DNA from 3 places in the Kitasatospora sp. NPDC056327 genome. Region 1 is predicted to be linked to each of the others. Evidence: riboswitches for the same ligand, from Rfam matches in the RefSeq annotation. Region 1 holds a riboswitch; each other region holds the start of a gene.
What was found. Region 1 has a riboswitch for thiamine pyrophosphate ahead of thiO (glycine oxidase ThiO). Riboswitches for the same ligand answer to the same signal wherever they lie in the genome.
Positions count from the first base shown of each region.

Region 2: another riboswitch for thiamine pyrophosphate. It lies ahead of ACFCX4_RS23715 (purine-cytosine permease family protein); the one in region 1 lies ahead of thiO (glycine oxidase ThiO).
Region 3: another riboswitch for thiamine pyrophosphate. It lies ahead of thiC (phosphomethylpyrimidine synthase ThiC); the one in region 1 lies ahead of thiO (glycine oxidase ThiO).

Region 1 is NZ_JBHJRC010000014.1:9,710-13,589, forward strand. Features, by position in the region: gene ACFCX4_RS03850 (NAD(P)/FAD-dependent oxidoreductase) at 1-1,124, opposite strand, end outside; TPP riboswitch at 1,306-1,418, shown strand; gene thiO (glycine oxidase ThiO) at 1,412-2,575, shown strand; gene thiS (sulfur carrier protein ThiS) at 2,572-2,793, shown strand; gene ACFCX4_RS03865 (thiazole synthase) at 2,797-3,612, shown strand; gene pknB (Stk1 family PASTA domain-containing Ser/Thr kinase) at 3,721-3,880, shown strand, end outside.
Region 2 is NZ_JBHJRC010000178.1:5,577-9,456, reverse strand. Features, by position in the region: gene ACFCX4_RS23720 (glycerophosphodiester phosphodiesterase family protein) at 1-469, opposite strand, end outside; gene ACFCX4_RS23715 (purine-cytosine permease family protein) at 608-2,071, opposite strand; TPP riboswitch at 2,064-2,212, opposite strand; gene ACFCX4_RS23710 (S1C family serine protease) at 2,464-3,880, shown strand, end outside.
Region 3 is NZ_JBHJRC010000031.1:24,855-28,734, forward strand. Features, by position in the region: gene thiC (phosphomethylpyrimidine synthase ThiC) at 1-1,393, opposite strand, end outside; TPP riboswitch at 1,389-1,523, opposite strand; gene ACFCX4_RS07550 (hypothetical protein) at 1,689-1,895, shown strand; gene ACFCX4_RS07555 (SPFH domain-containing protein) at 2,078-3,583, shown strand; gene ACFCX4_RS07560 (3-oxoacyl-ACP synthase III family protein) at 3,664-3,880, shown strand, end outside.

The DNA of each region.
Region 1 (3,880 bases):
CGCGGCCGGTCCACCGCGAGCAGTGCGCGCAGGGCGCCGTCGCGCAGCCAGAGCACCGTCCAGCCGGCGCCGTCCGGCGAACCGCGCCACAGCAGCCCGTCCTCCCCCGTGTGCCGTCCGGCGTACTGCACCATGCGTCCGAACTGCTCGGACCAGAAGTACTGCACCGGGTCGTACGGCGGGGCGTCCGTGCCGAGCAGGGTGGCCGCGGCCGCCCCGCCGGACTGCAGCGCGTGGTCCCAGTGCTGGACGGTGAGCCGCACGCCGGAGCGCGCCGAGGGGTAGCCGACGCAGTCGCCGGCCGCGAGGACGCCGGGCACCGTGGTGCGCAGCCGCTCGTCCACCAGGACGGCGCCGGCCGCGTCCAGGGCGACCCCGGTGCCGGCCAGCCAGCCGGTCGCCGGGCGGGCCCCGATGCCGACCACGACCTCGTCGGCGGGCAGGTGCGAGCCGTCCGCGAGCAGCACCGCGCCCGCCTCGACGGCGGCGACGCCGGTGCCGCAGCGCAGGTCGACCCCGGCGGCGGCGTACCAGGCGGCCATCGCCCGGCCGACCTCGGTGGGCAGCGCGCCGGGCACGGGCGCCGGACCGGCCTCCACGACGGTCACCTCGCAGCCGGCCGCCCGGGCGGCGGTGGCCACCTCGGCGCCGATCCAGCCCGCGCCGACCAGGACCAGCCGCAGGCCGGGGCGGAGCAGGGCGCGCAGGGCGAGCGCGTCGTCCAGGGTGTGCAGCAGGTGGGCGCGCTCGGCGCCGGGCAGGGCCCGCGGTTCGGCGCCGGTGGCGATCACCAGGGCGTCGTAGGGCTCGTCCCCGGCGTCGGTGTGCAGGGTGCCCGCGCCGCCCGGGCCGCCGGGGGTGAGGCCGGTGGCGCGGCGGCCGGTGAGCAGTTCGACTCCGAGCCCCCCGAGGTCGAGGTCGAGGGCGGTGCTGTCGGTCCTGCCGAGCAGCACGTCCTTGGAGAGCGGCGGCCGGTCGTACGGCGGGTACGGCTCCGCGCCGACCAGCGTGATCCGCCCCTGCCAGCCGTCGCGCCGCAGCACCGCGGCGCACTGCGCCCCGGCCAGCCCGGCCCCGACCACGACCACCCGATCCGTTCGTCCCGTCCCGCTCAGCTCAGCCACGCCCGTCACTGTACTGAGCCCGGGTCCCGGGTCCCGGGTCCGAGCTCCCCGGTCCGGGGTCGTAGGCCCGGGGTCGCAGGTCCGGGGTCGCAGGTCCGGGGTCGCAGGTCCGGGGACCCGGGGACCGGCGGGAGTGGGCCACGGGCACCTTCAGGGGCCGCGGCACCCGGAGTTAAGGTGGGGGCACCATCACGGGAGCCCGGCGTACCGGGCTGAGAGGCGGGCTGTCACGGCCTGCGACCGTCCGAACCTGATCCGGGTCATACCGGCGAAGGGAGAGAGCGACCTTGACACGCTTGGCACCGGGCGACCACGCCGATGTGCTGGTCGTCGGCGGTGGGATCATCGGACTCGTCGTCGCCTGGCGGACGGCCCAGCGGGGACTGCGGGTCACCCTGGCCGACCCGGACCCCGGCGGCGGCGCGGCCCGGGTGGCGGCGGGCATGCTCGCCCCGGTCACCGAACTCCAGTACGGCGAGGAGCCCCTGCTCCGCCTCGGGATGGCCTCCAACGAGCGGTACGCGGCCTTCGCCGCCGAGCTCACCGGCGCGAGCGGCGGCCAGGACACCGGCTACCGGCAGTGCGGCACCCTCGCCGTCGCCCTCGACTCCGACGACCGCGAGGAACTGCGCGAACTCCACGCCTTCCACCGCCGGCTCGGCCTCGACTCCCAGTGGCTGACCGGCCGCGAGGCCCGCCGGCTGGAGCCGATGCTCGCCCCGGGCGTGCGCGGCGGCCTGCACGTCACCGACGACCACCAGGTGGACGGCCGCCGGCTGGCCACCGCCCTGGTCCGCGCCTGCGAGCGGGCCGGCGTGGTGCTGCTGCGCACCGCGGCCGCCGCCCTGCTGACCGGGGACGACCGCGCGACCGGCGCCCGGCTCGCCGACGGCACCGGGGTCACCGCCGACCGGGTCGTGCTGGCGGCCGGCTCGCGCAGCCACCTGCTGCCCGGCCTGCCCCCGGGCGTGCTGCCCGCGATCCGCCCGGTCAAGGGCCAGGTCCTGCGGCTGCGGGTGCCCGAGGCGTACCGGCCGTTCCTCTCCCGCAACGTGCGCGCCGTCGTGCGCGGCGCCCACCTCTACCTGGTGCCGCGCGAGAACGGCGAGGTGGTGATCGGCGCGACCACCGAGGAGCAGGGCCACGACACCACGGTCACCGCCGGCGGCGTCTACGAGCTGCTGCGCGACGCGCACGAGCTGGTCCCCGGCATCACCGAGCTGCCGCTGGTGGAGACCGGCGCCGGCCTGCGCCCCGGTTCGCCGGACAACGCGCCGCTGCTCGGCCCGACCGCGCTGCCCGGTCTGGTCGCCGCCACCGGCCACTACCGCAACGGCGTCCTGCTGACGCCCGTCACCGGCGACCTGCTGGCCGAGTACCTGGTCACCGGCACCCTGCCGGAACTCGCCCGCCCGTTCTCCCCCACCCGATTCACGAAGGTCCCGGCATGAGCCCCCGCACCAGCGACATCCCCCTGAGCGTCAACGGCGAGCCCCGCGAGGTGCCCGCCTCGACCACCCTCGCCGAGGTGGTCGCCACCCTCAGCCAGGCGCACTCCGGCGTCGCCGCCGCCCTGAACGAGGCCGTGGTGCCCCGCACCGAGTGGCCGCGCACCCCGCTGGCCGCGGGCGACCGGATCGAGATCCTCACCGCCGTCCAGGGGGGCTGACCGATGACCGGCACCCACCCCGACGACAAGGACGTCCTCACCATCGCCGGGACGGCCTTCTCCTCCCGGCTGATCATGGGCACCGGCGGCGCCCCCAGCCTGGAGGTCCTGGAGCAGGCGCTCCGGGTCTCCGGCACCGAGCTGACCACCGTGGCGATGCGCCGGGTCAACGCCGCCACCCAGGGTTCGGTGCTCGACGTCCTGACCCGCAACGGCATCCGGGTACTGCCCAACACGGCCGGCTGCTTCACCGCCGGGGAGGCCGTGCTCACCGCCCGGCTGGCCCGCGAGGCGCTCGGCACCGACTGGGTGAAGCTGGAGGTGATCGCCGACGAGCGGACCCTCCTGCCGGACCCGATCGAGCTGCTGGACGCCGCCGAGACCCTGGTCGACGACGGCTTCACGGTGCTGCCCTACACCAACGACGACCCGGTGCTGGCCCGCAAGCTGGAGGACGTCGGCTGCGCGGCGATCATGCCGCTGGGCTCGCCGATCGGCTCCGGGCTGGGCATCCGCAACCCGCACAACTTCCAGCTGATCGTGGAGGGCGCCGGAGTCCCGGTGGTCCTGGACGCCGGCGCCGGCACCGCCTCGGACGTCGCGCTGGCGATGGAGCTGGGCTGCGCCGCGGTGATGCTGGCCTCCGCGGTCACCCGGGCCCAGGACCCGGTACTGATGGCCGAGGCCATGCGGCACGCGGCCGAGGCCGGCCGGCTGGCCCACCGGGCGGGCCGGATCCCGCGCCGCTTCCACGCCGAGGCCTCGTCCGCGATGGCCGGCCGCGCCGAGCTCGACACCCGGGAGCACCCCGCCTTCTGAGCCCGGCCGGATCGCCGGCCCGGTGTCACGAACCGGGAACGGAGCGGCCCCGGGAGCGGTGCCTCCCGGGGCCGTGCCGTACCCCCGCACTAGACTCGCCGGGTGGACATGGCACTGCGCGACCCCCTGATCGGTACCCTGCTCGACGGCCGGTACCGGGTCGAGCGGCGGATCGCCGCGGGCGGCATGTCCACCGTCTACCGGGGCACCGACACCCGGCTCGACCGGATCGTCGCCCTCAAGGTGATGCACCCCTCGCTGGCCGGCG
Region 2 (3,880 bases), on a different contig from region 1:
CGGCGCCGATCCCGAACCGGTCCAGCGTCCGCAGCAGCTCGGACTCCACCCGGCCGCGGAACCGCACCGGGTGCTTGGTCTCGATCGCGAGGTCCACCGGGCGCCCGGAGTCCACGACCAGCTCCAGCAGGCTCTCCAGCCGCAGCACTCCGCGCAGCTCCGGGTCCTCGCTCGGCCGGCCGGTCTTCCAGGCGCCGAAGTCGTGCGCCTCCAGCTCGGCCAGTGTCATCGCGGACACCGTGCCCCGGCCGTCGGAGACCCGGCCGATCCGTCGGTCGTGCACGCAGACCAGCTGCCCGTCGGCGGTCACCCGCACGTCGCACTCCAGGGCGTCCGCCCCCTCGGTGAGCGCCCGGCGGTAGGCGGCGAGGGTGTGCTCGGGCAGGGCGTGCGAGGAACCGCGGTGGGCGATCACCTGGACGGGCGGCGCGGTGCGGGCCGTCGCGGGCGAGACATCTGGGCTGGTCACACCCCCCACGATAGGCGGCGCAGATGACACGGAGGCGAAGACGGTCCCAACCCGGGGGGCCGTCTTCGCCTCCGTGCCCGGCGTCCGCCGGGGCTCCGTCCACCGCCCGCCCGATGCCCGGCGGGCGCCTGCGCGGCGTCAGCGCGCCGCGTTCTCCCGGCCCCGGGTGAACGGGGTGAGCGCCCAGGTGGCCAGCGCCGGAACCAGGAAGCCGAACAGCGAGGCCGAGGTCCACTCCTGCGGGGTGAAGTGCAGCGCCTCCTGCGCGGAGGTCCACAGGTCCGTCCACCAGCCGGCCACCGCGGTCGGCGCGATCAGCTGGTAGGCGGCGAAGCCCAGCGCCCACGGCAGCAGCATCAGCCACCGGGACGGCGCGTCGGCCGAGAGGTTCCAGCCGCGCCGCCCCGCGCCGAGGAAGTAGTCGACCGCGAGCACCGCGAACATCGGCACGAAGACCGAGCCGATCAGCCCGAGGAAGGCGTAGTAGGAGTCGGTGAACTCGGTGATCTGCAGTGCCAGCACGGTGATCAGCACGCCGGTGCCGCCGGTCAGCACCCGGCGGTCGACCTTCGGCAGCAGGTTGTGGACCGACATCGCGGTCGAGTACACGTTCGCGAAGGACTGGTCGGTCTCGCGCAGCACCAGCACCAGCAGGAACAGCCAGCCGGCCCACACGCCCAGGAAGGAGTCGAAGATCCGGCCCGGGTCCCCGTCCGCCTGCAGCAGCGCCAGCAGACCGAGCACGTAGCACCAGACCTGCGCCACCGTGTAGCCGGTGAAGCTGCCCCAGAACGCCGAGCCCGGGGTGCGCGAGTGCCGGGTGTAGTCGGCGGCGAGCGGCACGAAGGAGATCGACACCGCGATCATCGCGTCGGTCGCCTTCAGGAAGCCGTGCCAGTTGCCCGCCCCCGGGTCCGGCACGCCGTGCCGGCCGAGCTGGACGGTGAGGTACACCATCGCCACCGCCACCGCGATCGCGACGAAGCGGCGAAGCACCGCGATCGCGCCGAGCGGCCAGATGGTCAGCGCGGTGGTCACCGCGCCGGCCAGCACGACGAAGACCCAGCGGTAGCCCTCGGTGCCGACGACGGTCTGCGCGCCGAGCGCGATCGTCAGCAGCTCGTAGACGCCCCAACCGATGCACTGGACGATGTTGAGCACCGTCGGCACGTAGGACAGCCGGGTGCCGAACAGCCCGCGCAGGTTCGCCATGGCGGGCGCGCCGGTCCGGGCGCCGATCAGCGCGGCCACGCCGAGCATCGCGGTGCCGACCACGGTGCCGGCCACGATCGCGGTGACGGCGGCGGCCAGCGACAGCTCGCTGCCCTTGGCGCCGAGCACGGTCGCGGCGGTGGTGAAGCCGATCAGCGAGACGCCGAGGTTCATCCAGAGCGCGAAGTGGTCGCGGAAGCGGAGGGTGCGGGGCGGCTCGGTGTCGAGCACCAGCGGCGCCTCGACCCGGGCCGCGGGCTCCAGGACGGCGGTCGCCGTCCCGGCGGGGCCCCCGGGGGAACCGGGGACGGTGCCCGGCGCGTCCTGCGCGGGGGGGACGTTCCGGGACGCGGGCGCGCCCGAGGACGAGGATGGCGGAACAGGCGGCATGGCCGATATCTCCCTACGCCGGCATTACCCGGACAGGTTCCGGCGGTCTGCGCCCCCTCGACGGCCGTCCACGGGGTCCGTGGCGTACGGTCGACCGGCGCACTCTCAGCCTGGTGGGTCCAAGCTCCCGCGTGTCAGTTCGGAGCGACAGGCTAGCCGTCGCGGGGGAGAACTCCAAGGTCGGCCGGGTCGGCGGGCGGCCGTCCGGTGCCGCCGGGCCCGTCCGGCGGGCGGTCCGGCCGGCGGCTGACCTGCTGGCGACCGGCCGCCGACCGGCGGCTGTCTGGCCGGGCTAAGGATTCTTATGAGTTCTTCAGAAGGGTCCTTACGGCAATCGAATCGGGTGTGCGAAAAACTATGGTTGTTGGTCCTGTCAGCTATGGAGGTCGTCCGTGAGCACCGAGCGCGAGGTTGGGTCCACCGGGTCGCAGGGGGAGCAGCCCTCCGGCGGCCAGGGGGTGGTGGGTTCCGCTTCCGACGGTCCGGCGCAGCAGTCTGCGGCCGGTCCCGTCGCGGCCCCCTCCCCCGCACCGACGCCCGCAGCAGGCCAGTCGTCCCAGCCGGCCCCGGCCGCCGAGGGGGGTTCCGGCGGTTTCACGCCCACCCTGGCCTTCGGCAAGGTCGGCACCCCCGAGCCGGTGGCCCCGTCCGCCCCGCCGGCGCCCGTCGCCCCGGCCCCGGCCGCCGAGCACGGGTACCTGGACGCCCCGCCGCCGGTCCTGCCGCCGGCCCCGGCCGCGCCGGCCGTGCCCGCCGACCCGTACGGCGGCAACCCGTACGCCACCCCGGCCCCCGGCACGCCGGTGCCCCCGGCGCTCGCCGCGCACGACCCGTTCGCCGCGCCGGGCGGCGCGCCGCAGGGCGCGTACCCGACCGGCCAGCACCCGACCGGCCAGCACCACCCGTTCGGCGCCGGGCAGCCGCTCGGCGGCTGGGGCTCGCACGACATCACCCCGGGCGCGCCCGGCGGCCCCGGTGGCCCCGGGGGCCCGCTCGGCTACCCGGGCGAGTACCCCGGCGCGCCCGTCCCCGGCGGCCCGCGCAAGAAGCGCGGCGGCCTGATCGCCCTGGTCGCGGCCGTCGCCCTGGTGGCCGGCGTGGCCGGCGGCGCGGTCGGCGTGGCCGTCGCGGACCGCGACGGCACCACCCTCGGCTCCAGGGCCGACCGCAGCTCCACCACCGTCCAGGCCAACAACTCCCAGAAGAACGAGCCCGCCCCGGGCTCGGTGGCCGGCATCGCGCAGAAGGCGCTGCCCAGCGTCGTCACCATCAAGGCCCAGGGCAACGGCGAGTCCGGCACCGGTACCGGCTTCGTCTTCGACACCGAGGGTCACATCCTCACCAACAACCACGTGGTCGCGCCCGCCTCCAGCGGCGGCAAGCTGACCGTCAAGTTCGCCGACGGCAGCGCCTACGGCGCCTCCGTGCTCGGCCGCGCCGAGGGCTACGACGTCGCCGTCATCAAGCTCGACAGCCCGCCCAAGGGCAAGCTGACGCCGCTCCCGCTGGCCGACTCCGACAAGGTCAACGTCGGCGACTCCACCATCGCCATCGGCGCGCCGTACGGCCTGGAGTCCACCGTCACCACCGGCATCATCAGCGCCAAGGACCGCCCGGTCGCCTCCGGCGACGAGACCGGCGCGCAGTCCTCCTACATGAACGCGCTGCAGACCGACGCCTCGATCAACCCCGGCAACTCCGGCGGCCCGCTGCTCGACTCCGGCGGCGGGGTGATCGGCATCAACTCGGCGATCCAGTCCAACGCCTCCAGCAACGGCCGGGCCGGCTCCATCGGCCTCGGCTTCGCGA
Region 3 (3,880 bases), on a different contig from region 1:
TGCCCCACCAGGCGATCATCGCGGCGCCGATGCCCGAGGTGATGTGGTCGTAGCCGGGCGCGACGTCGGTGGTGAGCGGGCCGAGGGTGTAGAACGGGGCCTCGTCGCAGATCTCCTTCTGGAGATCCATGTTCTCCTTGATCTTGTGCATCGGGACGTGGCCCGGGCCCTCGATCATCACCTGGACGTCCCTGGCGCGGGCGATCCGGCCCAGCTCGCCCAGGGTCTGCAGCTCCGCGAACTGGGCCTCGTCGTTGGCGTCGGCGATCGAGCCGGGGCGCAGGCCGTCACCGAGGGAGAAGGTGACGTCGTAGCTCGCGAGGATGTCGCAGAGCTCCTCGAAGTTGGTGTGGAGGAAGTTCTCCCGGTGGTGCGCCAGGCACCAGGCGGCCATGATCGAGCCGCCGCGCGAGACGATCCCGGTCTTGCGGCGGGCGGTCAGCGGCACGTAGCGCAGCAGCACCCCGGCGTGCACCGTCATGTAGTCGACGCCCTGCTCGCACTGCTCGACGACCGTGTCGCGGTAGACGTCCCAGCTCAGCTCCTCGGCCTTGCCGTCGACCTTCTCCAGCGCCTGGTAGAGCGGCACGGTGCCGATCGGCACGGGGGAGTTGCGCAGGATCCACTCGCGGGTGGTGTGGATGTTGCGGCCGGTGGAGAGGTCCATGACGGTGTCGGCGCCCCAGCGGGTGGCCCAGGTCATCTTCTCCACCTCCTCCTCGATCGAGGAGGTGACCGCGGAGTTGCCGATGTTGGCGTTGATCTTCACCAGGAAGTTGGTGCCGATGACCGCCGGCTCGACCTCGGGGTGGTTCACGTTGACCGGGATGACCGCGCGGCCGCGGGCCACCTCGTCGCGGACGTACTCGGGTGACAGGCCCTCGCGCAGGGCGACGAACTCCATCTCGGGCGTCACGGTGCCGCGCTTGGCGTGGGCGAGCTGGGTGACGGCGACGCCGTCCCGGCCGCGCAGCGGGCGGCGCGGGCGGCCGGGGAAGACCGCGTCGAGGTTGCGCAGGTCCCCGCCGCGCGGGGCGGTGTGCTTGATGCCGTCGTCCTCGGGGCGGGCCTCGCGGCCGTCGTACTCCTCGACGTCGCCGCGCTGCCGGATCCACGCGTCGCGCAGCGCGGGCAGGCCGCGCCGCACGTCGGGTTCGTAGGCCGGGTCGGTGTACGGGCCGGAGGTGTCGTACAGCGGGACGCGCCCGCCGTTGGTGAGCACGACCTCGCGGTACGGCACGCGCAGGTCGGGGCGGGAGCCCTCGCGGTAGGCCTTGCGCCAGGCCGGGGTGGGGTAGCCGGTGCCGGCGCTGGTGACGGCGCCGCCGGCGGGGGAAGGCCGCTCGGCGGACTGCGGCCGGACAGACTGCGGCTGTGCATCGAAGGTGGTCATCGGACCTCAAACTCCCTACGCCGGCATTACCCGGTCAGGTTCCTGCGGTCGACGCAGCCGCCGGTCCGTCCGTCGACGTCCCGTTCAGCGCCCTCTCAGCCCGGTGCTCCGAGCTCCCGCGTCCGCAGGCGGTGTTGCCCGCGCATGACGTCCAACACCGTAGCGAGCCGATCGCCCGAGGTCCAGAGGGGGTCGGGGAGGGGGAACGTCGAGGTCCGGACGGTGAACGGCGGGCGCGGAGCCGTCCGTACGGGCAGACTGGCCACGGTAGCGGACGAGGCGAGGGAGGGCCGGCGTGGTCGGGAGCACGGGGCGGGTGACCGGGGCGGTCGGCGCGGGACTGGTCGGCGAGGTGATGGTGCACGTGCCGGAGCGTCAGGGGACCGAGGCCTTCCTCGCGTACCTGGCGGTCCCCGGCGACCGGCTGACGGTGGGAACGCCGGTGGTGGTGATCGAGTACCAGCCGCCGAGGACGGTGTACGTGGCTCCGATCGGTCCCTGAGACGGCCGCGAGGGTGTCGCGGACGGGCCGCCGGCCTGCGGCCCGGTCCGTCCGTGACACCCCGATGACGGTCCGGTGACGACCTTGTGACGGTCCGTCATGTCCTTTCCCTTTCCTGCGGCCGTGCCCCGGCGGACAATCCCAGACGGCGCATCTCCTGCGCCTGAAGGGGGAGTTGAACCATGGCACTTGTCATCGCCCTGACCGTCGTCGGGGCACTGATCCTGGGAATCACGCTCTTCAAGCTCATGTGGCGGGTGGCCGAGCCGAACGAGGCACTGATCATCTCCGGTTCCCGCCACCGCACCGAGGGGGTCGGCGACGGGCTGGGGTTCCGGATCGTCACCGGCCGGGGCACCCTCGTCACCCCCGGCCTGCAGGGGGTCCGGCGGCTCTCGCTGGACCTCAACGAGGCCGAACTGAACGTCGAGTGCGTCACCACGCAGGGCATCCCGGTCCGGGTGAAGGGCGTGGTGATCTTCAAGGTCGGCGACGACGACGTCTCGATCGCCAACGCCGCCCGCCGCTTCCTGGACCAGCAGAAGCTGATCAGCCAGCGCGTCCACAACGTCTTCGCCGGCCACCTGCGCTCGATCGTCGGCGGCCTCACCGTCGAGGACATGATCCGCGACCGCGAACGGCTCACCGGCGAGACCCGGGCCGCCTCCGGGCTGGAGATGGAGAAGCTCGGGCTGATCATCGACACCCTGCAGATCCAGGAGATCATCGACCCGACCGGCTACATCAAGAACCTGGCCATCCCGCACGCCGCCGCCGTCCAGCGGGACGCCCGGATCGCCCAGGCCGCGGCGGACCGGCTGGCCACCGAGGCCGAGCAGGAGGCCGCCGCCCGCAAGGCCGAGGCCACCCGCGACAGCGAGATCCAGCAGTCCTCGTACCAGGCCGAGATGGACACCGCCACCGCCCGCGCCCGGCAGGCCGGTCCGCTGGCCGACGCCGCCGCCCGGCAGCAGGTCGTCGTCCAGGAGACCAGGGTCGCCGAGCTGGAGGCCCAGCGCACCGAGCAGCAGCTCCAGATCGAGGTGCGCAAGCCCGCGGACGCCCGCGCCTACGACACCCGCACGACCGCCGAGGCGTCCCGGGACGCGCGGATCTCCGCCGCGCAGGCGAAGGCCCGGGAGACCGAGCTGGCGGCGGCGGCCGAGGCCAGCCGGGTGCGGATCGCGGCCGAGGCGGACGCCGAGGCGACCAGGGTGCGCGGCCTCGCCGAGGCGGAGGCGACCACGGCCACCGGGCAGGCCGAGGCGTCCGCGGCCGAGGCGCTCGGCCTGGCCGAGGCGACGTCGGCGCGGGCGATCGGGCTGGCCCGCGCCGAGGGCATCAAGGCGCGCGCCGCCGCCCTGGCGGAGAACCAGGACGCGGTGGTGGCCCAGGAGCTGGCGGAGCAGTGGCCGCAGATCGTCAAGGCCGCCGCGGAGTCCTTCGGCAACGTCGAGCACATGGTGCTGCTCAACGGTGCCGACGGGATGGGCGAGCTGTTCGCCAAGGCGCTCGCGATGGGCGGCACCGGGCTCGGGCTGGCCCGGCAGCTGCTGTCCACGGTCGGCCCGGAGGGTGCCGCCGGCACCGGTGGGCCGGCCCCGGCGGCGACCGCCGCGGTCTCCGTCCCGGTGCCGGTCGACGCGGTGCCCGTCGCCTTCCGCGACCGGGACGCCGAGGAGGACTGACCGTTCTGGGTAGCCCGGGCGCGCCCGCCTGAGTACGGGTACTCAGGCGGGCGCGCCCGGATCCGCCCGACGATGGGACCATGCATCCAGCAGCCACCGCGCGGATCGGCATCACCGCCGTCGGAGCCCGGCTCCCCGCCCGCCGCCTGACCTCCCAGCAGCTCCAGGACGAGATCACCGCCGGCGGCCGACTGCGCCTGCCGGAGCGGACCTTCGAGAAGGCCACCGGCATCGTCACCCGGCACTTCGCGGCCGACGGCGAGTACGCCTCCACCCTGGCCGTCGGCGCCGCCCGGC